2 regions of the Alteripontixanthobacter maritimus genome follow, and region 2 is predicted to be linked to the other one. Evidence: predicted binding sites of a transcription regulator. Region 2 holds the regulator's gene; the other holds the start of a gene.
The links. The regulator LexA, encoded in region 2, represses DNA repair genes until DNA is damaged. The targets are predictions, from matches to a motif close to GTTCCNCNCTTGTTCT.

Region 1: the regulator LexA is predicted to act here: its motif matches at 9,787-9,802, upstream of HME9302_RS04985 (putative DNA modification/repair radical SAM protein).

The regions. Positions count from the first base shown of each region.
Region 1 covers NZ_QBKA01000002.1:978,271-993,865, reverse strand. Annotated here, with positions in the region: gene HME9302_RS05030 (OprO/OprP family phosphate-selective porin) at 1-81, shown strand, start outside; gene HME9302_RS05025 (substrate-binding domain-containing protein) at 287-1,342, shown strand; gene pstC (phosphate ABC transporter permease subunit PstC) at 1,351-2,736, shown strand; gene pstA (phosphate ABC transporter permease PstA) at 2,729-4,006, shown strand; gene pstB (phosphate ABC transporter ATP-binding protein PstB) at 4,045-4,791, shown strand; gene phoU (phosphate signaling complex protein PhoU) at 4,813-5,505, shown strand; gene phoB (phosphate regulon transcriptional regulator PhoB) at 5,536-6,231, shown strand; gene HME9302_RS04995 (extensin-like domain-containing protein) at 6,248-6,994, opposite strand; gene HME9302_RS04990 (UdgX family uracil-DNA binding protein) at 7,050-8,540, opposite strand; gene HME9302_RS04985 (putative DNA modification/repair radical SAM protein) at 8,537-9,784, opposite strand; gene HME9302_RS04980 (carbonic anhydrase) at 10,085-10,837, shown strand; gene HME9302_RS04975 (pyridoxamine 5'-phosphate oxidase family protein) at 10,991-11,470, shown strand; gene HME9302_RS04970 (sodium-dependent transporter) at 11,574-13,007, opposite strand; gene panB (3-methyl-2-oxobutanoate hydroxymethyltransferase) at 13,148-14,020, shown strand; gene HME9302_RS04960 (DUF475 domain-containing protein) at 14,052-15,134, shown strand; gene HME9302_RS04955 (bile acid:sodium symporter) at 15,112-15,595, opposite strand, start outside.
Region 2 covers NZ_QBKA01000002.1:1,195,335-1,210,929, forward strand. Annotated here, with positions in the region: gene trpD (anthranilate phosphoribosyltransferase) at 1-565, shown strand, start outside; gene trpC (indole-3-glycerol phosphate synthase TrpC) at 562-1,347, shown strand; gene moaC (cyclic pyranopterin monophosphate synthase MoaC) at 1,344-1,817, shown strand; gene HME9302_RS06020 (molybdopterin molybdotransferase MoeA) at 1,814-3,007, shown strand; gene lexA (transcriptional repressor LexA) at 3,091-3,783, shown strand; gene HME9302_RS06030 (ComEC/Rec2 family competence protein) at 3,944-6,136, opposite strand; gene gltX (glutamate--tRNA ligase) at 6,165-7,610, shown strand; gene HME9302_RS06040 (citrate synthase) at 7,627-8,913, shown strand; gene HME9302_RS06045 (sensor histidine kinase) at 8,964-10,385, opposite strand; gene HME9302_RS06050 (hypothetical protein) at 10,382-11,332, opposite strand; gene HME9302_RS06055 (hypothetical protein) at 11,342-12,529, opposite strand; gene HME9302_RS06060 (Hpt domain-containing protein) at 12,630-12,941, opposite strand; gene HME9302_RS06065 (coiled-coil domain-containing protein) at 13,075-15,595, shown strand, end outside.

The sequences.
Region 1 (15,595 bases), 220 kb from region 2:
GACGCTGTCATCCCGGCTGCGAATGGCGATCGGGATTATACGGTCAACACACTGGGCCTTCGCGCTCAGGTCGACTTCTGATCGTCAGTTGAGAACCTTCCTCAATTCTTTGGGTTCGGGGCGCATTTCGGCTAGGGCGACAACGCCCGTACCCTTCAGGCCGGAATGCGCCCCGGCACTCGCACCCCTCAGACACCAGTTCACGGCAGCAGTGTCGCGGGGTTGTAACATCTGTCTGCCAGCGCCCATCATCACGCCCGACCGGGCAAACAAGGGAATCCATCCGATGAAATTCACTACCAGACTGGCCGCCACGCTGTGCGCGGCATCCGCTCTCACTCTTGCCGCATGCGGTGACGGTTCCAGCACCAATGGCGGCAGCCGCGATTCGGTCCGCGCCGTGGGTTCCTCCACCGTTTACCCGTTTGCAAAAGCCGTCGCCGAATCGCTCGCGCGTTCGAACCCCGACGTCAAATCCCCAATCATCGAATCGACCGGCACCGGCGGCGGCATGAAGCTGTTCTGCGCGGGCGAAGGCCCCAGCACGCCCGACATGGCCAACGCGTCGCGCCGTATGAAGGCGAGCGAGTTCGCCACCTGTCAGGAAAACGGCGTTAACGACGTTATCGAACTTCAAGTCGGCCTCGACGGGATTGCGTTTGCATCGGCCAAGGGCGGCATCACGATGAACCTGACACCGGAAATCGTCTATCGCGCACTGGCCGCCCGCCCCTATGGCGAAGAGCAGACCGCGACGCTGTGGTCGGACGTCGATCCAAGCCTGCCGGCGGAAAAGATCCTGGTATACGGCCCGCCATCAACATCGGGCACGCGCGATGCGCTGAAGGAACTGGTCTTGGAAGCAGGATGCGAAGCCGAAGCGTCGATGGAAACCATCAAGGCCGAGGACGAAGATCGTTACGACCAGCTCTGCACCGAAGTCCGCAGCGACGGCGCTTATGTCGATCAGGGCGAGCAGGATAACCTGATCGTCCAGAAAATAGAGAATAACGACAAGGCTGTGGGTGTTTTTGGCTATTCCTACCTTGAGGAAAATGCCGACAAGGTTCAGGGGCTGCCCATGAACGGGGTTGATCCGACATACGAAAACATCTCGACCTTCGCCTATCCCGGCGCGCGTCCGCTGTATGTCTATGTCAAGAAGTCACACATTGGCGCGATTCCAGGCTTGGCCGAATATCTTGCTGAATGGACCAAGAGCTGGGTCAAGGATGGCCCGCTTGCCAAGATCGGTCTTGTCGCCTCGCCGGACGATGTCATGGCCGCCAACATGAAAGCTGCCACCGACTACACGACCATCGACGGTAGCGAACTGAAGTAACCCACGCGATGTCGCCGGTCATCCTGCTTCTCCTCGCCCTGGGGCTTGGTCTTGCCGGATGGCTGGCGGCGCGCGCCCGCGCCTGGACTTTCAAGCGCGATACGAATGGCGGCCGGATCGCCGCCCTGCCGAATTATCACGCCTGGTATGTGGCATTGTGGATCGCTGTACCGGTGCTAGCATTCATCGCGATCTGGAGCGTCGTTGCGCCCAACCTTGTGAACCAGTCGGTGCTGGCCAGTCCGGCGGCGGCGGAGCTGCCTGCATTCGGCTTCAAGCGCGACGCCATCCTTAACGAAGCCCGCGCGGTCGCCAATGGTGATGCGCAGGCGGTGTTCAACGATACCGCCCGCGCGCTGGTCGATCCGTTCCGCGATGCCTTCGCGCGCTACAATTTCATCGGCATCGCCGTCACCCTTGCCATCGGGCTGTTGTCCGGGATGATAGCATTCCTGCGCCTGAGACCGGACTTTACCGCCCGCACCCGGGTCGAGCGGGCGGTGATGACGATCCTGTTGCTGGCGTCGCTGGTGGCGATCCTCACTACGTTGGGCATCGTGGTGTCGCTGGTGTTCGAGACCATCCGGTTCTTCGGCATGGTCAGTCCCATCGACTTCCTGTTCGGCACCCATTGGGGGCCTGACCCGATGGCCAATCCGGACAATCCCGATGCGAGCCGTTACGGCGCGATACCGCTGTTCTGGGGCACGATCTTCATTGGTGCGATCATAGCCATGATCGTGGCGATCCCGCTGGGTTTGATGAGCGCCATCTACCTCACCCAATACGCCCACCCGCGCATACGTAGTTGGGTGAAACCCGCCCTGGAGATACTCGCTGGCGTACCCACAGTGGTCTATGGCTATTTCGCCGCGCTGACGGTGGCGCCATTCATTCGTGACGTGGCTCTGTCGATCGGGTTTTCCAGCGCGTCGAGTGAAAGTGCGCTTGCTGCCGGCTTGGTTATGGGCGTCATGATCATTCCATTCGTCTCTTCCATGGCCGATGACAGTATCGCCGCTGTCCCCGCCGCCATGCGCGATGGTAGCCTGGCCATGGGCGCGACCCAGTCCGAAACCATCAAGCGGGTGCTTATCCCCGCCGCCCTTCCCGGAATCGTCGCTGGCGTGATGCTCGCCATCAGCCGTGCGATCGGGGAAACCATGATCGTGGTCATGGCCGCCTCCACTGCCGCAAACTTATCCGCCAATCCGCTGGAATCGATGACCACCGTGACGGTGCAGATCGTGGCCATGCTGACGGGCGAAGGCAGCTTTGACCATCCGGCCACGCTAAGCGCGTTTGCATTGGGCTTCGTGCTGTTCCTGGTGACGCTGGGGCTGAACTTCGTCGCCCTGCGCGTAGTGAAGAGGTTCCGCGAAACCTATGAGTAACGCAGCAGTCCCGACCGGCGAGCAGTCCGAGCCGCGCCCCGACAGGCGCGAAGCGTTCGAGGCGCGGCTGAAGAAACGTTATGCCTCGGAAAAGCGGTTTCGGCTGCTCGGGCTATCCGCAATCATATTTTCGATGGCTGTGCTGGCCGTGCTGCTGTTCACAATGACGGTGAACGGCGTTGGGGGCTTCCAGCGCGCCGAACTCACTGTACCCATTGCACTATCGGAGGCGGGCCTTTCGGCTACCCCCGCCGATCTGCAGGAGTCCGGCGCAGTGCAATTGCTGGAAGCACAAGGATTGCCCGGCGTCGTAGAATATTACGCGATCGAGGCATTGGGGGAAGAGGCCGCGGCAGAAGTCTCGCCGCAGGCGTGGCGCGATGTCGCCGATGCCATAATTGTGGACCCGTCGCTGCTGCGCCGTGATACCGTATTCAACCTTCCCGCTTCATCCGATCTTGCCTCCGGACTGAATGGCGAAGGGAGCGCGGAAAGCCGTGCCATGGCGGAGCAGCTATCGGCAGATGGTCAACTGTCCTCGAATTTCGACGAAGGGTTCCTGTCACGCGCAGATGCCACGAACCCGCAACAGGTGGGCATATGGGGCGCGCTGAAAGGCTCGATGCTGACCATGCTTGTCACGTTGGTGCTGGCGTTTCCCATTGGCGTGCTGGCCGCGCTCTATCTGGAAGAATACGCGCCGAAGAATCGCTGGACCGACCTGATCGAGGTGTCGATCAACAATCTTGCAGCAGTGCCGTCCATCATTTTCGGGCTGTTGGGGCTGGCGGTGTTTCTCTGGCTGTTTCCCAACCTTCGGTCCGCACCTTTGATCGGCGGCATGACGCTGGCGCTGATGACGATGCCGGTAATCGTGATTTCCGGGCGCAATGCGATCAAGGCCGTACCGCCGTCCATCCGCGACGGCGCGCTGGCCGTGGGTGCGTCGCCGGTGCAGGTCGTGTTCCACCACGTGCTGCCGTTGGCGCTCCCAGGCATCCTTACCGGGACAATCATTGGCATGGCGCGTGCGCTTGGCGAGACGGCGCCGCTCCTTATGATCGGGATGCGCGCATTCGTCGCCACTCCGCCCGATGGCTTCACCTCGCCCGCCACTGTCCTGCCGGTGCAAATCTTCCTCTGGTCCGATGAAATCGATCGCGGTTTCGTGGAACGCACCAGTGCTGCTATCATCGTGCTCCTGCTGTTTCTCCTCCTGATGAACGGCCTCGCCATCTATCTGCGCAACAAGTTCGAGAAAAGCTGGTGACCCTGATCCACCCCAATCTGAACCCGACCGAAGCCAAGATGAGCGCGCGCGACGTGTCTGTCTTCTATGGCGACAAAAAGGCTATCGACGAGGTGTCGATCGATATCCCGACCGAATACGTCACCGCCTTCATCGGGCCGTCGGGTTGCGGAAAATCTACCTTCCTGCGTTCGTTGAACCGGATGAACGACACCATCCCGACTGCGCGCGTCGAAGGCACGATCGAACTGGACGGCGAGGATATCTACCGATCCAAAATGGACGTGGTGCACCTGCGCGCACGGGTGGGCATGGTGTTCCAGAAACCCAATCCGTTTCCCAAGTCCATCTACGATAACATCGCGTACGGCCCCCGCATCCACGGGCTTGCTGAAGGCAAGACGGAGCTGGACGAAGTGGTCGAACGCTCGCTCCGACGGGCCGGACTGTGGGAAGAAGTCAAGGATCGACTGGAGGATAGCGGCACTGCGCTTTCCGGCGGTCAGCAGCAGCGATTGTGCATTGCGCGCGCTATTGCGGTAGACCCCGAAGTCATTCTGATGGACGAACCCTGCAGCGCGCTCGATCCCATCGCGACAGCCAAGATCGAGGAACTGATTGCCGATCTCAATGGTCGGTATGCTATCGTGATCGTAACGCACTCCATGCAGCAGGCAGCCCGCGTGAGCCAGCGCACGGCGTTCTTCCACCTTGGCAAAATGGTGGAATATGGGCGCACGACCGACATCTTTACCAACCCCTTGGAAACGCGCACCAAGGATTACATCACCGGCCGATACGGTTAGAACCAGGCCAGGAGCGCTTCGATGACCGAACATACAGTCAAGGCTTTCGACGAAGACATTACCCGTCTGCGCGGCATGATTGCCGAAATGGGCGGACTCGCCGAAGTTTCCATCCAGGAAGCGATGGAAGCCATCAGCAAGGACGATCAGGAACTTGCCCGCAAGGTCATTAAGCGTGACAAGAAGATCGACGCCATTGAAAGCGATGTGGACAAACTGGCGGTGCGGATCATCGCGCTGCGCGCGCCGATGGCCGACGATCTGCGCGAAGTCATCGCCGCCATGAAAATCGCTGGTATGGTCGAACGGATTGGCGATTATTCGAAGAACATTGCCAAGCGGGTGAAGAAAATTGAGGCGGGCAAACGCTTCGCACCGCTCGCATTACTGCCTGCGATGGGCGAGATAGCCGCAGAAATGGTGCACGACGTGCTGACCGCTCACGCCGCACGCGATCCGGTTCTGGCGCGCGAAGTCATCGCTGCCGACGACAAGGTGGATGCGTTCTATAATTCCATCTTCCGCAACGTCGTGACCTACATGATGGAAAATCCCGCCACCATTTCCAGCGCGGCCCAAATCCTGTTCGTGGCGCGAAATATCGAACGCATCGGCGACCACGCATCCAATGTTGCAGAAATGGTGCACTACGCCGCGACAGGCCTCTATCCGCCGGAAGAGGACGAGGAACAGGGTGAGGCAGGCAAGGCCTGACCGGCCAATCAACGAGCAGGAGCGGCAGTTATGAGCGAAGGCAAACTGCTACTGGTGGAGGATGATCCCTCGCTTGCCGAACTGCTGGAATTCCGGTTCGAGAAAGAAGGCTACACCGTGCGCGTAACGCCGGATGGCGACGAAGCACTGGTCATGGCACGCGAAGAATTGCCCGATTTGGTAGTGCTCGACTGGATGCTGGAAGGGACCAGCGGAATAGAAGTTTGCCGCCAGTTGCGCCGCGACAAGGCAACCGCCCATGTGCCCGTCATCATGCTGACTGCGCGGGAGGCGGAGGATGACCGCATCCGGGGTCTGGAAACCGGCGCCGATGATTATGTCACGAAACCGTTCAGCCCGCGCGAGCTGGTCGCCCGCGTCGCAGCCGTCATGCGCCGCATCCGGCCGGCTTTGGCCGGGGAGGAAATTACGGTTGGCGATATCACGCTGGATCCGAATGCGTTCCGGGTGACCCGGGCAGGAGCAGACGTGCAGATCGGCCCGACCGAATACCGTCTCCTTAAATTTTTCATGGAACGGCCAGGCCGGGTATTCAGCCGCGACCAGTTGCTCGACGGGGTGTGGGGCGCGGAAAGCGACATCGAATTGCGCACGGTAGACGTGCATATCCGCCGGCTCCGCAAGACGCTGGAAGGCGAAGGCCTGTCGGACCCGATCCGCACCGTTCGCTCCGCTGGATATGCGCTGGAGGCGCCCGCCCGTTAGCGTACCCGTGACGGCGTCAGCGACATACCCCGCCAAAGCCGCGATCTTGCTGGTCGAAGTGGAAATGGTCGCCATGCGCCGCGTTGTAATCGGGTGACAATACGGTCGCGAAACTGTCGCAGGCATGTTCGCGAACCATACGGAGGAAGCGGGCCTTGTCGCCTGTACCGCCTTCGTCCTGCCAGTCGTTCAGCACGCTGATGCGAGTGTCATCCTCCAGCAGGAAGCCTGCAATGTCGATCGCGTTGCCCGTCGCATGCTCGCTCCAGCGACCGTCACTCTGCCCATAAAGGCGGCGGCAGGAAAACGCGCCGTAATGTTCGATGGAGGCGAGCGGCGAACCGAAGGTTTCCAGCGCTGCCGGTTTAACGCCGCGCTCCAGCCAGAGATGCAACGCGCTCGATACCGCGCAGCTGGTCGGGGGTCGATCGGGCGACAAGGGGATGTCGTCCAGCACTACCCGGTCGGGCCTCGCGCAAGCACCCTCACCCTGCGGTGGCAGCATGGTGAATGCCACTTTGCTACGGGTCAGAACGGCGCGGCATAATTCCGGATCGCCGCGCAGCGCCAGCAATTTGCGCTCGGTCGCCCATCCTGGCGGATCGCGCAGATCCAGCGGCGCGCGTGGGTCATGTTCGGGGTGCATCGCCAGCCATGCGGCACCAAACAGCAACGGTGCTGCAAGCCACATCAGCCCGATCGCGATCCGGTCATACCGAAACGCCTGCTTGCCAAGCGTGATTGCGGCAAAGCCACGTTTCATCCAGTCATGCCTTCCGCAGCCGAGGCTACTGCATGTACAAACGGCGCGCGGCCCGTCACGCGTTTGCCAGTTCCCTAAGCCGTTCCGCCACGGCAGCGAGATCGGCATCGAACAGCGCTGCTTGCTTCATGCGGGCGTCTCCGTCCAAGCGCAGGAGATAGGAAGGATGCGCTGTAATCCACAATTCGCTGCCATCGTCCAGCGTAACGGCTTCACCGCGGGCCCGCGTGATACTGACCGTTCTACCCAACATGCTGCGCGCCGCGCTTGCCCCCATGGCCAGCACCAGCTTGGGTTTCACGACCTCACGTTCCGCCTCCAGCCACCAACGGCAGGTGTCGATCTCCTTCGCGCCGGGCGATTGATGGATGCGCCGTTTTCCGCGCTGGACATATTTAAAATGTTTTACTGCGTTAGTGACGTAAGCAGTGGCACGATCGATCCCGGCCTTTTGGAGATGCACGTCGAGCAATTGGCCGGCCGGGCCGATGAACGGTCGGCCGCCCAAATCTTCCTGATCGCCCGGCTGTTCGCCAACGATCATCAACCCGGAGAAGTTTTCGGCTTGATCCGGCCCCTCCCCCATCACCGCGCGATTTTCCAGTTGCCCGATGGGACATTTCGCGCAGCCGTGAATTGCCTGATCGATGGCCGGAAGCGTTTGGGGCCTCTCCTCGAATTCAAGCGCGCCAGCAGCCACCATGGTACTTTCCCGCGACTGCGCGCCTGCGATAAGTTCGGGTATCAAAGACGCCTCGGGCAGGTTCTTCCAGTATTTCTTCGGCATCTCAGACATCATCGCCCCGACTTTCAGCCGCGCCGGATTAAAAATGTTGGCGTAATAGCTGCGCCACAAATCCTCTACCGGATCGCCTTCCGGTGCATCGCTACGTTCCGCAGGCGGACCTTCATGCATGGTTTCGCCGTCCCAGTGCAGTGTGCCCCGCGGCGTAAGGATCGACCATTTCATATTGGCAAAACGCCGCATGAAGAAGCCGGCATTGGCTCGCAATATATGGTGGTCGGGCTCGAACCACGCGACGTAATGTTCTACCTCGTCCTGCACGGCCGCTTCTCGCGGCATATCATCCTCGATTAGTCGAAAGCGCACAAATGCGTGCATCTTGTGGCTGTCACGGCGCACAGCCTTGTCCAGATCGAGCAACTTGCGAACATCTGCATCGGTTTTGTCGTCCAAAGTACGCGGTTGCGACTGTAGCCGCCATAACAGCCGGTATAACAGCGCAAAGCGGTCCGGGTCGGAATGGAGCGCAGCGTTGCCTGCCAGTTGGAGGAACCGTTTGCTGGCGCGCGGCTGCGATGCATTCTGCGGTGGATCTGGAAGGTTCGCTCCGCCACCGCCTAGCTGACTTTGCGAAAACAGGTCGCCAGAACCACCCGGCTCCACCCAAGCAACCTTGTCCGGCGGGACACCGCATTGCACCAAACGCCGGGCCTGTTCACGCCAAAACGCGAAATCGTCCGGCGCGGGCATTTCGATCGAATAATACGCGCCCTGCGTGAGATCATTAGCCATCGCGGTCATGCGGCAAACAATTCCAGCTGCTCCTCTTTCGGAGCAAGCAATGCGCGCAAGTCCGCGCGGTCCGTCAGCTGAGTCGGGCGCCAATCCGGCGTACATATAAACGGCCGAACCTTGGCGATGGATACGGTCAGTTTACCCACATCCTCCAACCGTAATGTCTTGTAGCGTCGAGCGACAAGAATTTGGTTGACCGCCTTTACACCCAGCCCCGGTACGCGAAGCAAGCGGTCTTTCGGCGCGCGGTTCACATCCAGCGGGAACTCACCCCGGAATTTGAGCGCCCAGGCAAGTTTGGGATCGATATCGAGCGGGAGGTTTCCATCAGCACCCGTCGCTTGCATCACTTCGCCAGCCTTGTAACCGTAGAACCGCATCAGCCAGTCGGACTGATAAAGGCGATGTTCGCGAATAAGCGGCGGACGTTTCAGAGGTAACACAGCACTTGCGTCAGGGATTGGACTGAAGGCGGAATAGTATACCCGGCGCAGACTGTACCCATCGTATAGCCGGCTCGCCTTCCCGACGATATCGGCGTCGGTGGCCGCATCCGCGCCAACGATCATTTGCGTGGACTGCCCTGCCGGTGCAAAACGAGGCGCATGTTTGAACCGTTTGCGCGCATCCGTTGCTTCCACGATAGAGCTTTTCACGCCCTTCATCGCGCCCTCGATCTGGCGCGCGTCCTTGTCCGGCGCGAGACGTGTTAATCCGCTATCGGTGGGCAGTTCGACATTGATGGAAACCCGGTCTGCATAAAGCCCCGCCTGATGCACCAGTTGGGGATCAGCCTCAGGAATGGTCTTCAGATGGATATACCCACGAAAATCATGTTCTTCACGCAAAATGCGCGCGACTTCCACCATCTGTTCCATCGTATGGTTCGATGTCTTGATGATACCGGAAGAGAGAAAAAGACCCTCGATATAATTGCGCCGGTAGAAGTTCAGCGTGAGATCCACGACCTCCTGCGGCGTAAACCGGGCGCGCGGCGTATTGGAGCTTTTGCGGTTCACACAATAGTGGCAATCGAAAATGCAGTGGTTCGTCAGCAGCAATTTCAACAACGATATGCACCTGCCATCAGGTGCATAGGCATGGCAGATACCCATCCCTTCGGTCGAACCGATACCTTTCGACGAACCCAACGAGTTTTTCTTCGCGGTACCCGATGACGCGCAGGAGGCATCGTACTTGGCCGCATCGGCAAGTATTTCCAACTTCTGCAAAATCGTCTGCTGCGCCATGCGTTCTTTATATGTTCCAATACGGGGAAAAGCCAGAACTTTTCCAACATATTGTGCATGCGGGCGCGCCTTCCAAGGTGCATGATCAAATATCAATCCGGACGTACGCCATGCTGCAAGGGCGGGAACCGGTCCGTAAATGACACGTAGTATGAACGCGGCCGGGCCCCTCTGGCGAGTAAGAACTCGTGATGTCGGACGTAGCATACAGGGGCCGAATATTCTCTTCGATCCTCTATATAAATTTGCAACCGATCTTGCCGGGCGGTCATGCCTTGCGACAGATGACTGGAGACGAACATGAAATTCAAGACTGCAATTGCCGCTGCCTCGCTGACCGCACTGTCCGCGGCCGGTATCGCCACGGGTGCCGCAGCAGCAGATGGCCAGCTGGACTGGAAGTATACCGACGGCATGACAGCCGAAAGATGGTCCAACGCCAATTCCGATTATGCCGCCTGCGATGCTGGCGCGATGCAATCCCCGATCGAACTCGATCAGGCCAGTGCTATCGGCGATGTGAAACTTTCTGCCGCATATGGCAACGCGGCTGGCAAGCTCGCTATCGGCACGCACAAGGTCCAGGTCGATACGCCGACGGGCCAGGGCATGATTTCCGGAGACCGCCTGTTCAACCTGTTGCAGGTGCACTTCCACACCCCCTCCGAGCACGCCGTCAGCGGTAAGCGCTACCCGCTGACAGCACATCTGGTACACGCGACCAGTGACGGTACGCTTGGGGTTCTTGGAATAATGTTCGAAGCGGGCGCAGCCAATCCGGCGCTCCAGAATATCGTCGATGCCATGCCACGCGGGAATGGCGGCGATGTTACGGTCGATATGAGCGATATGGTTCCGGCCGATCTCTCGGTTCATCGTTATATGGGTTCACTTACTACGCCGCCATGCAGCGAAAATGTGAACTGGCATGTTGCCGAGACGGTGATGACAGCCAGCCCGGCGCAAATCGCGGCTTTCGAGGGCGCGCTGGGCATGACCGCCCGTTCGCTTCAGCCACTTAACAACCGCCTGCTCGTGGCACCGTCGAAGTAATTACGACCTCTTGAACATTAGCCGCCCGCCCTGTTTTACAGGACGGGCGGCTTCTTTCTTTCAACGCCGAGCCCCACGTGCGGACCTTCCCGGCATTTTCACACGGGAACGATGCTGCGCGAAATATCGTTGGTGGCGAAAGGAAGGAATTTTATGACCGACAACCCAACCGCCGACGAGCAGAAGACTCAATTCTGGAAAGCGATGGCGGATTCGCCGTTCGTCTTTCTACAGTTGGACGGCAAGCCTGATACTGCCGTGCCGATGACCGCACAGCTGGACAAGGATGCCAACAGCGCAATCTGGTTCTTCACGCAAACGCGCAGCGACTTCGCCAAGCTGGGTAAGGCTACAGCCAATTTCGCAAGCAAGGACCACGAGATGTTTGCCCGCTTCGACGGGACACTGGCGATTGAGACCGACCGGCAGCGCTTCGACGATATGTGGAACAACTTCGTCGAAGCCTGGTACGACGGCGGGAAGGACGATCCCGACATTCTATTCCTGCGCATGGACCTCGGCGATGCCGAGATTTGGGGCGCCGATTTGGGCTTGCTGACCACCGCCAAGATGGCGCTGGGCATGACTGTGCATGACGAAGCGGAAAAGAAGCACGTCGAAACCAGCCTGTAGGCTGACGGTAATACCGACAAAAAAGGGCCGCTTCCGTTTTGGGAGCGGCCCTTTTTTTGTGCGCAGGCGATTTATGCAGCGCGCCTGAAAGCGAACTGAAGAGTTACTCCATACCGAACACTTCAGGGAAGATGCCAACCAGCAGGATCAACGCCAGCGCGATCGGGCAAAGCCAGCGAACCAGAAACAGCCAGAATACATGCAGACCGCCGCTCAAACCGTTTTCGCTATCCACCAACCGCTTCGACGCAATCCAGCCCACAAATACCGATGTGAGAATAGCGCCGACCGGCATCAGGATCTTGCTTGTCAGGGTATCGAGAATGTCGAACATGCCCTGCCCTTCGAACAGGGCAAAACCGGTCAGCGGCTGGAATTCGGACAGATCGTTGAAGGACAATGCAGCGAGCGCGCCGAGAACCAGCGCCCCGAAGGATACAATGGCAGCGGCGATGGGCCGCGCGATGCCGAACTTGTCCTTCACCCAAGCGGTGGGCGCTTCCATCAGCGATACCGAACTGGTCAACGCAGCGAAGAATACCATGATGAAGAACAGCATTCCGACCAACGAGCCGACCGGCATATCCTGAAACGCGCGCGGCAAGCTTTGAAACATCAGGCCGGGGCCGGCATTCGGCTCCAACCCGGCGGCAAACACAATTGGAAAGATGCACAGGCCGGCCAGCAATGCGACCAGCGTATCTGCGCCTGCAATGATACCGCTGGTGCTGCCAAGATTGACGTCCCGCCCGACATAGGCGCCGTACGTCATCATCCCAGCCACACCCAGCGACAGCGAGAAGAACGCTTGGCCCACTGCGGCGAGCATCACGCTTCCTGTCAGTTTGGAAGGTTCGAACGTGAAGAGATAACTTAGCGCTTCGGCAAACGCTCCGGTGAAGGCACCGTAGATCGTGATCGCCACGAACAATACGAAGAACGCCGGCATAAGCCAGGTCGCGACCCATTCGATACCGCCCGATACGCCGCGGGCGACGAAGTAGAATGTGACCGCCAGAAACGCGACATGCAATCCGACCATTAAGGTGCCGTTACCGAACAAGCCAGGCAACAGCGCCTCGACCTCTTCGGCCGGACGGCCTTGGAACGCACCGCCGGTTAGACCGGTCGTGAAAAGATCCTGCACGAACGCGCCGACGTAATACAGCACCCAGCCGCCGACCACGCAGTAGAAACTGAGGATGAGAAAGGCAGAAAAGACCCCGACCGACGCCAGCACGTCCCAATGCCGCGATTTGCCTGATTCCTGCGCCATGCGCCGCACGCTTTCAGGGGCCGCAGATTGTCCATGGCGGCCGATCAGCGTTTCCGAAAGCAGGACCGGCAAGCCGATCAGAACGACGCATAGGATGTAGAACAGCACAAAAGCGCCGCCGCCATTTGCTCCAGCTTCGGCGGGAAACCGCCACATATTCCCCAGCCCGACAGCCGAGCCGATCGCCGCTAGGATAAATGCCGATCGCGAGGACCAGCCGTCGCGTTTGGTGATGCCGTCGCTTCCGGTGGTTGCAACCATGATGTCGTATGTTCCCTCATGAGCGCGGTACCCGCGCCTCCCGATCGCCTTGTGCATGGAAAGTCCCGGCTCGCCAAGACCCCGGGCATATTTGCAGCTCAGCTTTTCAACGCCTGCGCGAAGGGATAAGAGCCGTGCCCATGTCCACCACCTTCCAGCTCGACACGGCAACCAGCCGCGCCAATCCTACACCCGCGCCGATGAAGCGCCTTACGGTGCCGCGCATCCGTGGCCGCAAGGTGGACGGTGTAACAGCCGATCCGCTGGTGATGCTTACTGCCTATACCGCGCGGCAGGCACAGTTGCTGGATGCGCATTGCGACCTGTTGCTCGTGGGGGATTCGCTGGGTCAAGTCATTTACGGCCTCCCCTCCACTGTCCCTGTGACGATGGATATGATGGCTAACCATGCCGCCGCCGTGGTGCGGGGAAGCTATCATGCCGTTGTGGTCGTCGACATGCCCTTCGGAGCGTATGAAGCCAGCCCGCAGCTGGCGTTTGAAAGCGCCGCCACGCTCCTGAAGGCGAGCGGCGCGGCTGCCGTCAAGCTGGAAGGGGGCGAGGCCATGGCCGAAACCGTCGCCTTCCTGACCCAGCGCGGCATCCCGGTAATGGGGCATGTCGGCCTGACTCCGCAGGCGGTAAACATGCTCGGCGGCTATATGGCGCGCGGACGCAGCGATGCAGAGGCGGACAAGATCGTCAGCGATGCGCGCACGCTAGACGAAGCAGGCGCATTTGCCGTGGTGGTGGAAGGCGTCGTTGAACCGATCGCGATTGCCGTGACCGAAGCGATTGCCTGCCCTACTATCGGCATCGGCGCGTCGGCCCGCTGCGATGGGCAAGTGCTTGTTACCGAAGATATGCTGGGGATGTTCGAACGGGTACCGCGCTTCGTGAAGAAATATGAAAACATTGCGGAAACCATCGAGAACACCGTGAAGCAATACGCTGCCGAAGTGCAGGACCGCAGCTTCCCCACCGCCGAACAGACTTACCAGCCCAAGGGCTGACGCAAAACTTTTCCGACAGGACCGGACTGATATGGCCACGCTGCTGCGCTTCTACACGCTTTCGATCATCTTCACCGTTGTCTGCCTAGGCCTGGCCGTATGGTATGGCTGGGCCAGCACCGGCACGGTATCAGGTACACTGGCGCTACTGTGGATCGTGATTGTATTATCCGTACTGGAAGTATCGCTAAGCTTTGACAACGCGGTGGTGAACGCCAGCGTCCTGAAGGATATGGACGAGGTCTGGCAGCGGCGCTTTCTTACCTGGGGGATCGCCTTTGCCGTATTCGGGATGCGGATCGTGTTTCCGCTCGCGATCGTGGCGATTGCTGCAGGCATCGGCCCGATGCAGGCGATCGACCTATCGCTCAATGATCCGGAAGAATACGAACGACTGGTCAGTTCCGCCCATGTCAGCATTGCCGGGTTCGGGGGCGCGTTCCTCGCTATGGTTGGCCTCAAGTTCTTCTTCGACGGTGAAAAAGACATTCACTGGATCAGCGCGGTGGAGAAATTTCTCGCGCGCTTTTCCGCCCTGCCCGCGGCGGAGATTGCCATCCTTTTGCTCGTGCTGTGGGGCATTGCAGGCCTGCTTACGCCCGACGACGCGCTGACCTTCCTGACCGCCGGAATACTCGGTCTGGTCACGTTCATCGCCGTCGAAGGGGTCAGCACGCTGCTGGAGTTGAAAGAAGAGGCAGCGCGCGCCCGTGGAGCAATCGTGCGTAGCGGTCTGGGCGGGTTCCTTTATCTCAACATCCTCGATGCGAGCTTCAGCTTCGACGGGGTGATCGGGGCCTTCGCGCTGTCCAACAATATGGTAGTGATCGCACTGGGTCTGTCGATCGGCGCGATGTTCGTGCGCTCGATGACAATCCATCTTGTGAAAAAGGGAACTTTGGCCGAATACCGGTTCCTGGAACACGGCGCGTTCTGGGCCATCATTGCGCTGGGAGCGATCATGCTACTGTCGGCCAAGTTCCACATTCCCGAAACCATCACCGGTCTGATCGGTGCAACGTTGATCGGTATTTCGCTTTGGTGGTCGGTCCGGCACAACCGGGCCGAGGCGCGAAACACGGGAGCAGCGCTCAGGGAAGCGCCTGCCGAGTAAGGCGCTGTGCGATGGGCGCGGAGACGACTAGTTGCAGCAGGTGATAGGCCAGTAACGGCACAATCACGAGCCCGGCCATCGCCGGCGTAAACAGGATGCTGGCCAGCGGTACGCCCATCGCAGTGCTTTTCTGCGCGCCCGCAAACAGGAACGCGATACGATCGCCGCGCGGCAGCCGGAGAGCACCGCCTGCTGTCCAAGCTCCGCCGAAGCCGAAGAGCAAAAATACCGCCACACCCGCACCAAGCCAGCCCCACGCCGCCGGATCGACGCGCGTTCCCAGCCCTTCGGCAACCGCGCCGGACATAGCGACATAAACCGCGATCCCGATGGCGATACGGTCCATCCAGCCAATCAGCGGGCGATTGGCCGCAGTCCAGCGCGCCATGCGGACTTGAAACATCTGACCGATCGCAAACGGTAACAACAGGATCAGTGCGATGCGTATCAGCGCTTCGGAA
Region 2 (15,595 bases):
TTTCCTGTTTGCCAAGAACCACCACCCGGCCATGGGCCGCATCCAGCCCATTCGCCAGCGACTTGGCTGCCGGACGATTTTCAACCTGATGGGCCCACTGTCGAACCCCGCGCGGGTGGACCGGCAACTGATCGGCATCGCGCGGCCGGCTTACGTGCCGATCTATGCACGCGCCAAGGCGCAGCTCGGCACCAGTTTCACCATGATCGTTTCGGGAGACGAGGGTCTGGACGAGTTGAGCCTGGCCGGCGGGAACGAGGTGGCCGAAGTACGCGGCAGCAGTTTCGCCATGCGCCGCTACGATGCCTCATTGGTGGACGTGCCAAACGCCCCTGTCGAAGCGATCCGCGGCGATGATGCAATTTACAACGCCCGTGCATTGAAGGCTTTGCTGCATGGCGCACCGGGGGCCTACCGCGATGCGGTGGTGTTCAACGCCGCAGCTTCGCTGATCGTCTCCGGCACCTCGACCGAATGGGACGATGCAGCCGACCGTGCGCGTGCAGCGCTGGATATAGGCGCGGCAGAACGGTTGCTGGGACAATGGATTGAGATGGCGCAATGAACAAGCTGCAGGAAATCTGCGCAACCAAACGCGCCGAAGTCACTGCGCGAAAGGCAGTGCTGTCGCTGGCGGATCTGGACGCCCGCGCTCAGCAACATAGCGCCCCGCGCGGCTTCAGGGCTGCATTGGAGTCCAAGGCGAAGGACGGGTTCGCTTTGATCGCGGAGATAAAGAAAGCCTCCCCTTCGAAGGGATTGATACGCACCGACTTCGATCCGGCGTCCCACGCGGTTGCGTATGAGAAAGGCGGTGCCGCCTGTCTTTCGGTACTGACCGACGCCCCCTATTTTCAGGGTCATGAAGATTACCTGATTGCCGCGCGCAATGTCTGCGCACTCCCGGTCCTGCGCAAGGATTTCATGGTCGATCCATGGCAGGTCGCAGAAGCCCGCGCGATCGGCGGTGATGCGATCCTGATCATCGTGGCCGCACTGGAAGATGGCGCGATGGCAGAAATCGAAGCGGCGGCGTTGGAGCATGGCATGGACGTTCTGGTCGAAGTGCATGACGAGGCCGAACTGGAACGCGCCCTGACGTTGCAATCCCGGCTGATCGGCGTCAACAACCGCGATCTGCGTACATTCACGACCGATCTGGCGACCACCGAACGGCTCGCTCCCCTTGCGCCAACCGGCACGCTAATGGTGGCCGAGAGCGGCATTGCCAGTCACGATGATTGCACCCGGCTCGCCCGATCCGGCATACATACGTTCCTCGTGGGCGAAAGCCTGATGCGTCAGGACGATGTCGCCGCGGCGACGCGGGAACTTCTGGTCGGATGAGCAAGCTGACCCATCTTGATAGCGACGGTAATGCCCGCATGGTCGATGTCGGAGCGAAAGCCGCGACGGCCAGGCGGGCGGTCGCGCAGGGCAGGATCACCATGTCGGCGGAGGCTCTGGAAAGTATCCGCGATGGCAATGCTCCAAAGGGTGACGTGCTGGCCGCCGCTCGCATCGCAGGTATTATGGCGGCGAAGCGTACGGGCGACCTTATCCCGCTGTGCCATCCGCTTGCGCTGGACGCGGTAACCGTAGACTTTGCGTTCGAGGACGGGGGACTGACCGTCACTGTGGCAGCATCCCTGACAGGCAAGACCGGCATCGAGATGGAGGCGTTAACGGGTGTAAGCGTGGCGTGCCTCACCATCTACGACATGGCCAAGGCGCTCGATAAATCAATGGTCATAGAAGGCATCCGGCTGCTGTCGAAATCGGGCGGCAAGTCGGGCGACTGGCACGCTCCGGCATGAGCGCGCTGATATCGCTCGTCGATGCCCAGGAGCGGTTGCTAACGCTGGTGAATGCGGCCGATACTATCGCGCCGCAGCCTGTCGAAAGCCTGCTGGGCGGATATCTGGCAGAGCCGCTCCTCGCAGCCCGCACGCAACCTGCAGCGGACGTGTCAGCGATGGATGGCTATGCGGTCGCCGGTAAGGGTGCTTGGAAATTGGTCGGGGAAAGCCGGTGCGGCCTACCGTTCGGCAGTCATCTGGCCGACGGTGATGCTGTTCGCATATCGACCGGTGCCCATTGTCCGGCCGGAACGCAGGCAATCCTGATACAGGAGAACGCCCAGGTCGAAGGCGAGATCTTGAGCCAGGCCGATGGTGCGCTGGTTCCCGGCGAACACATTCGGAGAGAAGGCTTCGACTTTGCCGATGGCGACCCATTGCTGCCTGGCGGAACCCGGATCGGCCCGGCACAGATCGCACTTGCCCGCGCGGCAGGTCACGGCCGGCTTCCTGCAAGGCGTAAACCGCGGATCGTTATTCTGGAATGCGGGGACGAGTTGACCTCCGATCCTGCGTCGTGCGGGCATGGGCAAATACCCGCCAGCAACGGCGCGATGCTCGCCGCGATGGCAAGCGCGGAACTGTGCGACATAGTGGCCACCCCACCCTTGCGCGACACGCCTGACGCTCTGGTCGACGCATTGGATGCCCATGCCACCGCCGATCTTCTGGTTTTCTCCGGCGGCGCCTCGGTCGGCGATCACGATCATGTTCGCCCATCGCTCCAACGGGCCGGCGCGGACATTGCGTTCTGGAAAGTAGCGATGCGGCCCGGCAAGCCGGTGATGGTCGCACAGTTGGGCAAGCAATTAATCCTCGGCCTGCCGGGCAATCCCGTGTCGAGCTTCGTCACGGCCTTCCATTTCATGCTGCCTGCAATCCGGCGGCTTTGCGGTGCGAGCGAATGCCTTGTGCGCCCCGTACCGATCCTATTGGGACGGGACATGGCTGCGGTCGGTGGACGGCAGGAGTTTGTGCGCGCGCAAATAGCAGACGGGGTCGTCACACCGCTGGACCAGCGCGACAGCAGCGCGCTACTTACGCTCGCCACCGCAAACGCGCTGATCGATCGGCCTGCTCACAGCGCAGAGATGAAAGCAGGAACACACGTTCCGACCTATCCGATCCAGAATGGCGGAAATGCTTGACTTGATGAAATTCGTTTCCTAATTGTTCCGTATTCGTTCACCATAAGGTGGCGAAGGAACGGGCGATTAAGGAGCATTTCGCCATGCTGACCGCAAAGCAGCACGAACTTATTCAGTTCATCCAGCGACGCCTGGAAGAAACCGGCATTTCCCCCTCTTTCGAAGAGATGAAGGACGCGCTGGACCTGAAAAGCAAGTCCGGCGTCCACCGCCTGATTTCCGCGTTGGAAGAACGCGGCTTCATTCGCCGCCTTCCGAACAGGGCGCGTGCGTTGGAAGTGATAAAGCAACCCGAAGATGCGACGCCAGTGTCCGCTGCGAACAGCGCGGATAACAGCAATGTGATTTCTCTCGCAGCGGCGAAGGCTGCGCGGGCACCCGAGCCTGCTAACGACGTGATCGACGTACCCTTGCATGGGCGTATTGCGGCAGGCGCACCGATCGAGGCGATCGAGGGGCAGAACAGCCTGCCTGTTCCTGCCGCATTGCTCGGCCCCGGTGAACATTATGCGTTGGAAGTCTCCGGCGATTCCATGATCGAAGCAGGTATTTTCGACGGTGATTTCGCTCTCGTGAAGCGCACCGATACCGCGCGAGACGGGGAGATTGTGGTGGCACTCGTCAATAACGAGGAAGCGACGCTTAAGTATCTGCGGCGCGAAGATGGGCAGGTCGTGCTCGATCCAGCCAATCAGGCCTACGACGCACAGATTTACCGTCCGGGCGAAGTAGAGGTTCAGGGCAAGCTGGCAGGACTGCTACGGCGCTACCACTAGTAGCGCGAAAGCTACCAACAGAGAATTTGAAGTTGGCAAGGGGCGGCAGATTGCTGCCCCTTCGCTTTATTAGCTTCTCGCGCGGGGGTCTCGGTGCTCTAAGAATGTGCAGCGCGGTGAATTTGCAGCCAGTGTTTGCGTAACCCGCCCGGCTTGCCAGTCATCGGTCGTCCGGTTTCCACCACCCGTGGCTTCCCTGCGTATCGGCAACGGCATCGAAGCGCGCTCCGTCCAGATCAACGGCCAACCCTCCAGTTTGCTCCAACAATCTGCGATCCGCCTTAAGCCAGCGCGGCGCACAGCTTTGCGGCAGATATCGGTCCGCAACCACGATATCGCTGCGTTCGCACGCTGCGGCAAGCGCGCGCTCCTCGACCAGATCCCGACTTCGGGCGAGCAGGATTTGCCAGGTCTGCCCGCCCCGCTCCAACGCCACCACGCAAAAGTCCGGGCTACAGCTCGCTCCCGGCCAATCTGCGATGGCCACAGGCTGCCCGGCCACACCCGCCAGTTCGGTAAAGTTGTCGAGGACATAGCTGCTGCGACTATCCCGGAGCAGGATAAGCTGGTTGCCCTCCCCCGCTATACCGACATGCCGACCATCGCCGGAAATCAACATATCAGGCGCGGGAGTTGCCGCCGCCATGACAGCGGCGGTTGCGATCGGCAGGAGACCATATAGCCGCGCATTACCGCGCCACAACGCAAGCCAGAGCGCCCCGCCCACATACAGCATCACTGTTCCCAGCCCAATCTGGGGTGCCAGCTTCACAGCGCCCGGCAGCGACGCCGTATAATGTGCTATACCGAGCAGCGCCTCCAGCGATTTGCCTGCCACCCACCATGCCGGTGCACCCAGCCCCACCACATCGAGGAACAGCGCCACTGCGATGAGCGGCATCGACGCGAACGTCACCAGCGGGATCGCGATTACATTCGCGAACGCCCCGAATAGCCCCGCACGATGGAAGTGGAACATGACGATCGGCATAAGCGCAATCTCGATGACGAAGCCGGTCACAAGCAACATCACAGTCCCCCGCCCCATCCGCGCGAACCAGCTTTCGTCCCTTGTTAGCAGGAACGCCCGCACAGGTGCGCTGTTGTGCAGGGCGACGATGGCGATCACAGCGCTGAAACTCATCTGGAAGCTGGGTCCGACGAGCGATTCCGGCCAAAGGAGCAGCACGAATAGCGCGGCCAACGCGACCATTCGCAAACTCAATGGCTCCCGCCCCAGCGCCAGCGCCGTCAAGACAAGCAGCGCTGCTACACAGCTGCGCACGGTTGGCACCTCCGCCCCGGTCAGGAGTGTGTAAGCGACACCCGCCAGTGCAGCCAACCCGGCAGCCACCACCGGCAACCGCACCCTCAATGTCAACCATGGCCATAAAGCCAACAGCCGTATCGCGAGCAGATACGCCGCCGCGATCACGGCGCTGACATGCAGCCCGCTGATCGATAGCAAATGTGTGAGGCCGGCATCGCGCATCGCGTCGGCATCGCGCTCGGTCACGCCGCCCCGGTCGCCGCTGGCAAAAGCGGCCGCGATTGTACCGGGCGATCCGCCGAGCTGCTCGCGCACATGCCCCGATATCTGCCGCTGCCAGCGCGCAATCTGGCCCCCGCCCTGCCCTGCCGAGACCACTTCCAGATCGCCCACCAAAGTGGCGGTCGCAGCCAATCCCTTGAACCAGGCCGCGCGTGCAAAATCGTAGCTGCCTGGAAGCATTGGCGGCGCAGGGGGCATCAGGCGTGCACGCAATCGCAGCACAGCACCTTCCGCCGCCAGCGGCTTGTCGCGCGCGAGCGGTACGTTGATCCGCACCTTGCGCGCAGTGCCGGTGGCCGCATCCCGCATGGCCAACGTCAGGCGGACGCGGTCCTGCGAAGGTTGTTCCTCACGCTCCAGAACCCGGCCTTCGAAGCGCATCACTCGCGGGTAATCGAGCGGCTCCGCGCCGATCATCTCGCTTCGGCTCCAGACGGTCGCAGTGCCCAGCAACGTCATTATCGACAGCGCAATGACCGCGATCCGTATATTCGCCCGCGTGCCGCCGGGTTCAAGCAGAGCCGAAGCCGCGATTGCAGCCAGTGCCAGCGCCGCCATGGCCCCGATCCACTGCCACGGCGCATCGAGCCAGAACCACAGTCCGATCCCGCCGGCGAACGCCACTGCCAGCCATGGTCCGCGGTCATGGCTTGCCGTCCCCAGAAAGCCTTCGAAACGGTCCGCCAGCCAGCCTGCGGTACTGGACACGGCCCGGCCCATGCGCCAAGGACGCTGCACTGCAACATTTTCGCCATCGCCCGCATTACCCAGCGGGATTTCGGGCGCCGACTGGCTGCTCATGGTGCACATTGATAGGAAGCTTACCGGTATGGCAACAGGCAGCGGACAGGTGGTCACCCGCTTCGCCCCTTCCCCCACGGGATTCCTGCATATCGGCGGCGCGCGGACCGCGCTGTTCAACTGGCTTTTCGCGCGTCATCACGGCGGCAAGGCCCTGTTGCGGATCGAGGACACCGATCAGAAGCGTTCCACGCAAGAGGCGATAGATGCAATTGTGGAAGGGCTGGACTGGCTCGGCCTGGACTGGGACGAACCGTCTGTATTCCAGTCGCAGAATGCCGCACGCCACGCCGAAGTGGCGCAGCTGCTGCTCGATCATGGCCATGCCTATAAATGCTATGCCAGTACCGAAGAACTTGAGGAAATGCGGGCGGCACAGCGCGCAGCCAAACAGCCCATGCGCTATGATGGGCGCTGGCGCGACCGCGATCCGACAGATGCCGCCGAGGGGACTCCCTTTGTCGTTCGATTGAAAACTCCGTCCACTGGCGAGACCACGATTGCCGATGAAGTGCAGGGCGAGGTCACCGTCGCAAACGAGGAAATTGACGACTACGTGCTGCTGCGCGCCGACGGCACACCGACTTATATGCTCGCCGCCGTGGTGGACGACCACGATATGGGTTGCACCCATATCATCCGCGGCGACGATCATCTGAACAACGCCTTCCGGCAATTACCGATTTACCATGCCATGGATAGGATCGAGGGTGGCTGGCCTCAGCCTGTCTACGCTCACATTCCGCTGATCCACGGCAGCGACGGTGCTAAGCTATCGAAACGGCACGGCGCCCTTGGCGTCGAGGCCTATCGCGACGAGATGGGTATTTTGCCCGAGGCGCTCTTCAACTACCTTCTCCGGCTCGGCTGGGGCCATGGCGACCGCGAAGAGATCACCCGCGTCGAAGCCACGTCGCTATTCACTCTCGATGGCGTTGGTAAGAGCCCGTCGCGCTTCGATCTGAAGAAGCTGCAGAACCTGAACGCTCATTATATCCGCGAAGCAGATCCGACCAGGTTGGCAGGCATCGTCGCGCCGCTGATCGATGGCGATGTTGACGAGCAATTGCTGGCCCGGGCGATGCCGGTGCTGACAGTTCGCGCGAAGGACACAGGCGAACTCGCCGAAGGTGCGGCGTTTCTGTTTGCCAAGCGTCCGCTTGCCGTTACGGAAAAGGCGGCCAAGCTGCTTGACGATACCGGACGCGAGCGACTGGCGCAGGTTTCGGAGCGGTTGAAGGGCGAAAAGGACTGGACAGCAGATGCACTTGAGGCCAGTCTGAAAGCCTATGCCGAGCAGCTCGAACTGGGTCTTGGCAAGCTGGCGCAGCCCATGCGTGCGGCACTCACCGGAACGACGACCTCGCCCGGTATTTTCGATGTTCTCGTCCTGCTCGGCAGGGAGGAAGCGCTGGCACGGATCGACGATCAGGTCGATCGGTCGGCCGCCCCCCGGACCGACGCAGACACATAAATTCAGGAGCTTTCGCATGGTGGATAACAACGCGACCCTTAATCTGGGCGAGCAAAGCCTCGACCTACCCGTTCTGGAGGGCAGCTGCGGCCCGGATGTCGTCGATATCCGCAAGCTTTACGCACAGACCGGAAACTTCACATACGATCCGGGATTCACCTCGACCGCCAGTTGCGAGAGCGCGCTGACCTTCATCGATGGCGAAGAAGGCGTGCTGCTGCATCGCGGCTACCCCATCGGCCAGTTGGCTGAAAGTTCCAGCTTCATGGAAACCAGCTATCTGCTGTTGAACGGCGAGCTGCCCGATCAAGACACGCTCAATGACTTTACGCATACAATCACGCGGCACACGATGTTGCATGACCAGTTGCGCCAGTTCTACCAGGGCTTCCGCCGCGATGCGCACCCGATGGCAATCATGTGCGGCGTGGTCGGTGCGCTGTCCGCGTTCTATCACGACAGCACCGACATTTCCGATCCCGAACACCGCAAGATTTCCAGCCACCGGCTGATCGCCAAGATGCCGACGATCGCGGCATGGGCCTATAAGTACTCCATCGGGCAGCCATTCCTGCAGCCCGATAATTCGCTCAGCTACACCGGCAATTTCCTGCGCATGACCTTCGGCGTTCCGGCTGAGGAATACGAAGTTCTTCCGGCAGTAGAGCGCGCGATGGACCGTATTTTCATCCTCCACGCCGATCACGAGCAGAACGCCAGCACTTCCACCGTGCGGCTCGCCGGATCGTCCGGTGCCAATCCGTTTGCCTGCGTTGCGGCTGGTATTGCCTGCCTTTGGGGGCCGGCTCATGGCGGCGCGAACGAAGCGGCGCTCAATATGCTGCAGGAAATCGGCACGCCCGATCGCATCCCTGAATATATCGAGCGTGCGAAGGACAAGAACGACCCGTTCCGCCTGATGGGTTTCGGACACCGCGTGTACAAGAACTACGACCCCCGCGCGACGGTAATGCAGAAGACGGTTCGCGAGGTCTTCGAAGCCCTGAACGTCACCGACCCGGTATTCGAAACCGCGTTGCGGCTGGAAGAGCTGGCATTGAGCGACGATTACTTTGCCGAGAAGAAACTGTTCCCGAATGTAGACTTCTACTCAGGCATCATTCTGTCTGCGATCGGTTTCCCGACCACGATGTTCACCGCGCTCTTCGCTCTTGCCCGCACGGTCGGTTGGGTAGCCCAATGGAACGAAATGATTTCCGATCCCGGCCAGAAGATCGGTCGTCCGCGTCAGCTTTATACTGGCCCGACGCAGCGCGACTATATCTCGCTCGACAAGCGTTAATTCTAAACGACTATTTCAGGAAGGGCGCCGATCTCGGCGCCCTTTTTGCGTCAGGATGCGGCGGGCAACAGCAGCGTGAACGTCGCACCCTTGTCCGGTTCGCTCGAGACAACCAAATCCCCACCCATCGCTCTTGCAAGGCTTCGTGAGATATACAGACCAAGGCCGGATCCGCCATCCCCGCCCCGTCCGAGACGCTCGAACTTGTCGAAGACGACTGCCTGTTGCTCCTTGGTAAGGCCCTTCCCTTCGTCCGCAATTGCAATACCAACGCGATCACCTTCGCTTTTCAGGGAAAGCGTGACGGCCGATCCCTCCGGAGAATATTGCATCGCATTGCCTACCAGATTGAGAAGTATCTGGAGAACGCGCCGATCTTCTGCCGTTGCGAAAACACTTGTTGCTGCTTCCGGTTTGACGAGCGTGATCTTGCGTTCTGCAGCCTTCACCGCGAGGATACCCGCTGCGCGCTGTGCCGCATCGCCAAGGTTCACACGGTCTGCCGCCGTCGAAAAATCGCCGGATTCCAAAACTTCCAGATCCGACAGGTCGTCGATAAGCGACAGCAGATGCTGGCCGGCAGTAGCGATGTCGGCTGCGTAATTGCTGTACTCGTCTGCCAAGGGGCCTGCCAGTTTAGTTCGGATGGTCTCGGCATTGGCGATGATGCGCGCGATCGGTTGGCGCAGCACAGGCGACAGTTCGCTTCCCAGTCGGGGTGCGTGAGAATTGTGGACCGCAGGAGCTTCGTCCTGCGTAAATTTAGCTGGGCCTTCCTCAATCGGAGTGTCGGCAACCAGCAGCAATTCGAAGCCGGAACCACCAGGCTCGGGCACGCCGAGTGGAACCAGATGCGCTGTCCAGCGCCTATCCGAACCGGGAAGCGAACATATACTGCCGTCCATCAGTCGCCAATGGAGCGGCATTTGATGCGCGGCATCTTCCAACGTTACGAAATCGGTCCAGGGTCGGCCGATATTGGCTAGCATGCGGTCGGCGCATTGGTTGGTGTCGACAGCATGGGGTTCCGCCGAGAGCAAGTGTTGCCGCTTGTCGAGCCGCGCGGTCAAATCGGCCGAATGCCGATCGATGGCGACCTTGCGTTCGGCTACATCGTTCTGGTTCGGCCGCGCGATCGGGGATGTTTGCCAAGTGGCCACGCCGATCTCGAACCCGCCAGTAGCTGGGCCATCGGGTTTTTCATCGTCTGATGACATTGGAATGATTTCGACCCAACTGCGGATGACATCTTCGCCGTCCATCGCTTCCATGGGTCGGGCGATACGAAAACCGTAGGTCCGTGCCTTGTGTACCAGCTCCGACAGTTCGGGAATGGCTATCCGGCCGGGTATCGTGCCGCCGCAGCGTTTTTGCAGGGTTGCAAGCGGTTCGTCGGCAGACAGCAGTTGGCCGTCCGCATCGGTACGCCCATAGGCCAGCATCTTCCCGGAACTGGCACCAATAGCGCTCATGGCGCAGAATGCCCGCCGCCCGCCTGCGCAATCATCGTCGCAGCGCGGTCGACCCGCAGATGTTCGAACCCTTCGGGCAACGCGAAATCGGGGTGCACACACATGAACTGTTTTTCGATTTCGGAAGGCCGCAAACCAGCGGCGCGCAGTCCAAGTGCGAGGCGAGCCAGTTGACGCTCGCCAGTGCTGGCCACGACCACCTCGCGGGTTTGACCGCTCAAGTCGGCAAGCGCGGTCAGGAACAGGGCTGCACCGGAGTGCTGCACATTTAACGCCGCCCGCGCACCGGGGCCCATATTCGCAGTGACGCGGGATAGCAGCCCAAGACGGCTCGTGCGCTCGTCCATCGAATCCCTGATGCGCGCCTCGGCCTTCTGCGTGTCGCCCACAATGTCGCTGAAATTCGCCAGCGTCCTATGCAGCAAGTCGCCCGGCAATTCGGACAGCGGCAGCTCCATCCTGCGTTGCGCCTGTGTAAATCGGGCCTGAGCAGCGAGCAGGGCCATAGCGGTTTCCGCAACACTTTCGTCATCGGCAGCAATCAGGCTTTGCAGCAAAGGGCACAGGACCAGATCGATGGCGCTCCGGGCCTCGAGCCGAAATGACAACTGCCATTCCAGTGCCAGCGCGTGGACGTGGTGCAGCAACGCCGGATCGCGGGCGAGTTGCGCCCCGAACGGTGCGGCATGGTCGATTGCAAACTGCCTTGCTTCCTCTACCTCCAGCGTTTCGGCATGGACGCGCAACATTTGCGCGGCAACGTGTTCGATCATGGTCCGCACCCGCACCACAATCTCGTCACTGAACATCGAATTGTCGGTGCTGGCCAGCAGATGTCCCAACACCGGTGCGATCGTCCCGCGCGCAAGATCCCCCTGGTCGAGTTCCTCCTGAAGGATGGCCTCGACCGGAGCTTCATCTTTTCGCGATTCCGCAGGCTCGATCATGCGCACGCCCTATCGCAGTTTAGTTAATCCGTGGTTAGTGAAAACAGCCCAGCGTGACAGCGCGATTGTCACCGTGGCGAGGCCGGCCATCAGCGCTGCTGCAGTAACCCAGCTTCCAAGGATTCCGCCACTTGTCAGCGCCAGCGGCAGCACTCCCTTGTCGGCGAATATCGAGCCGAACCGACCCGGTTCCGCCGCCGCCGTGCGGACCAGTGCAAATGTCGCAACCGCGACGAACACTGCAAACAGCATCGGCACGGCTGCAGAGAGGGCGAGTGCCAGCAGCACCGTCCCAGTCAGATCCAGCACTATAGTGATCACAATGCGGGTCCTAGGAGGCATGGCCCTACCGCGGATCGCGCTAATGAGATTGGCTGCGCCCAGCACGAGTACGCCGGCAGACAACAGAGTCATGCCGACAAGTGGCAACAGTTGAAACGCGCACAGAACTGCCAGCGCGGCCAGCGCCCAGCCAAGTCCAGCCAGCACCAATGGAGCCCTGTCCGCCCGCTCCGCAATGCGCTGTAATGGATTGCGCAGCATTTCGGCCACGAAGCGCGAGGCTGGGCCGGGCACAGCTGCGATGGCTGCCTTGACGTGCAGTGTACCGTGCCGCGCCGCAACCACGCTGTCGGTGATGATCGGGGCCGTGCGCTGGTCCAGCGTCCGGACCGGGATGTTGCCGTTGCGGACAATCCGGATCAGCGCAGGAACAGGTGCGAAGCCGTCGCCAAGCATGTCTAGTTGCGAAAACAACGTCCCTGGCACCACCATTAAGCCTGCCCATTGCAGCGTTCCATCGATGCGGTTTGCAGCAGGATCGGCTGGCTCGCTGCTCGCATCGCCTGCCGAAAGCACATCCATCCGCGAGGCATCCCAGATGCCGCTATCGATAACGCCGCCGCTGGGGAGGAATCCATCATCCAGCACAACGACAATATCGTCCGCCTGCACCAATCCGGGCAGTTGCGAGGCGTTCGGGACAAGCACCACATTGACCCGGCGGCGTTCCGCCTGATGCTGAAGGTTCAATGCCAGTTCGTCGGGCCTGTCCACCTGCAACAAAATGCGCTCGCACCCCGCATCGATCAGCGCAGCAACCTGCTGTTCGACCACGGTACGGCCAGCCACGCGCAGTCGGCCGCGAGCCGGACCGTGCGGACCTTCCGCAATTGTCAGCAACGCCGCCCGAGCCATGGCTTGTCCGCCCTTCCCACTGCCAAACCGATTTGCGGTTCGACCGAAGGCTTAGGCGCGCAGGACAGCACTGCCAAGCAGCAGCGCAATTGCCAGTTGGTCAATCGGCAGGAGAGCTAGTGAATTCCACAAGTATGGCATTCAGCTTGCGCAGGATACCGGGTTCACCCGGTGCGCTGCTCACGGCTGCGTCAGCCAAGTCCATTAACGGCAAGACATGGAAACTGGCCGCCAACCCCTTGATCCGCTGCGCCGCGACAACCCAGTTGCCATCGCATCTTGCCCGTGAAAGCAGGTCGATATGCCCGGCGAGACTTTCTGCAAAGGCGGCACGCAACTCTGCATGAAGCGCCGGATCATCCCCCGCCGCTGCCGCCAAAGTTGAATCGAATGCGCCATCTTCCTGTACCATGCGAAGGGCGGTACGTCGCAGGCAGTTACGGAAGGGTTTAATCGCCGCCGAATTATGGTAAATCTTTTGTATGACTCAAGGACATCATATTCGATCGATCGGATCGGGCGCTTCCGATGACAATGTCACAAATGTGAACGAACCCGTTGTAACTTATGAGGAATCCAGTTTCGAAGAAGTGCCGGTCGCAGACAGTGAGGCGATCTATTTCGAACAGGACGACGAGTGGAACGAAGCCGACCCAGGCGAGACCCATACCCCATCTGCATGGCGCGACTGGGCGGTTCCCGTGCTGGCCGGTCTTGTTATCATAGTCTGGAGCGCGTTTTTCGCTTGGACCTATAGGGACGCAATATCCGCTGGCGCAGCGCCCGCACAATGGGTCGAGTGGGTCGGGGCGTGGAGTGTACCGGTATTGCTGGTGGTCGCGCTCTGGCTACTTGTGATGCGCAATAGCCGGCGGGAATCCGCACGGTTCGCGGATGCCGCCAGCGCTTTGTCTCGCGAATCGCGGGAGCTGGAGGAACGCCTTCTGGTCATCAATCGCGAGCTCAGCTTGGCACGCGAATTTCTCGGCACGCAGTCGCTGGCGATCGAGTCGGTAGGACGCGTTGCGACAGAGCGTCTGTCCGAACATGCCGACCACCTCGCTGCATTGGTGCATGACAATGATGCGCAGATAGACCGCATTGCAAATGTCAGTCTTACCGCCCGGGAAAACATGGAGAAATTGCGCGGCGACTTGCCCGTTATCGCAAATTCGGCCCGCGATGTCGCCAGCTCCATTGGCCAGGCTGGCGATGTGTCGGCCGAACGGCTCGACGTGCTTGTCGACGGATTTCGACGTCTCAACAGTTTTGGCGAAGCAAGCGAGCGGCAAGTGACATCGTTCCGTGGCGCGGTCGATGAAGCTTTGAGCGAGTTCGAAACGCAGGCCGGGAAATTGGGCGACATTGCCGACAGCCGCTTTGCCGAGCTTCGACATCAAGGCGAGGAATACCGGCTTCACTTGGATGGCCAGGAGATAGAGGCGCTGGCAGCGATTCGTCATCGCGCCGAAACCATGCGAGCGGAAATCGCAGCGACCCGAGACGAGATTGGGGCCGAAGAAAACGCCAGCATCGAAGCGGTGCAGGAACGTGTTGCCGCCCTCCGCAGCGATACCGCCGGTATGCTGACGAACATCGACGAACACGGTGCGGCCATGCGTTTGCATTGGGAACAACAGATCGACGCCCTTTCCGACCGGCTTAAAAACGCAATCGCGGAAGTGGGCGACATCGACCGCGCGGCGATGGACCGAGCCCGCAGCCGTATTACCGAATTGAAAGACGAGGCCGCAGAAGTGGACGCTCGCCTGGAAGAAAGGACCCAGGCGTTCCTCACCGGTTCAATTCGACGGCGGGAAGAAAGCGAAGCGGCGGATGAGGCAGCCCTTGCTACGCTTACCGCCCGGTTGGCCGACTTCGACAGCGACTTGGCCACGCGCGAAGAACAGCAGATCGCGCGCGTTCAGACTTTATCAGACGCGGCGGACTCTCTCGGCATGAAGATCGCCGCGATCGGCGAAACTATTACACGACTGGGCGCCGATAGCGCCGCAACTGGCGAGCGTGTTGTAGGCGATGCCCAAGGTATCGAAGCGTGTCTGGCAGAAAGCAGGGCCAACATCGAATTGATCGGGACGGATTTGTCCGAATTGACCGATGGCAGTGTGCGCCTGCTCGAACTGATCCAGGCCAGCAGCCAGCATGGGCGCGAAAAACTTCCGGAAGCGCTGACCGAGGCGGAGGCCCGCCTTTCCGAAGCCGAGGACCGTACGAACCGTCTGCACGATACGCTCGTCAACGCCGTTCAGCACGGAAGCGATTTGTCCAATTACGTACTCGCGACCCGCGAAGCAGGACAGGCTGCGATTGGCGATATCGACGCCTTGCAAGCGCGCGTTACGGAACAAACCGATGCCGCCGCAGGCCGCGTTGCAGAACTGCGAGGTGCCGTAGCTGCGCTCGCCGACGAAACGCGCACCGTATCCGATCATGCAAGAATCGAACTGCAGGATACATTCGGCGAATTACAGGAAGCAATGCACGCAGCGTCCACAGCGATGGCGGAGGGTACAACCGTAGATATCAGGGCGCTCGCCGGGCAAATAGGCGAGCAAGCCGGCGAGGCGCTGCAAAACGCTGTCGCTCAGAATAGCACAGGTGCCATCGCCGATCTGGAGGCCGCGGCACTTGCCGCCGCCAGCAGCAGCCGCGAAGCGACCGCGCAATTGCGCGACCAGCTTGCCAAGGTGAACGAATTGACCGGCAATTTGGAAAGCCGGGTCGCCCGCGCGCGCGAGCAGGCGGAAGAGCAGGTGAACAATGACTTCTCCCGCCGTGTTGCGCTCATTACCGAGAGCCTTAATTCCCATTCCATAGACATCGAGAAAACGCTCGCCATTGAAGTGGACGATACGTCCTGGGCGTCCTACCTTCGCGGCGATCGTGGTATCTTCACACGCCGTGCAGTGCGACTGCTTGAGAACAGCGAAGCGCGCGATATTGCCGAAGTGTATGATGAAGACGCGGATTTCCGCGAAAATGTGAGCCGGTACATCCACGACTTCGAGGCGATGTTGCGCACGTTACTATCGACGCGCGACGGTC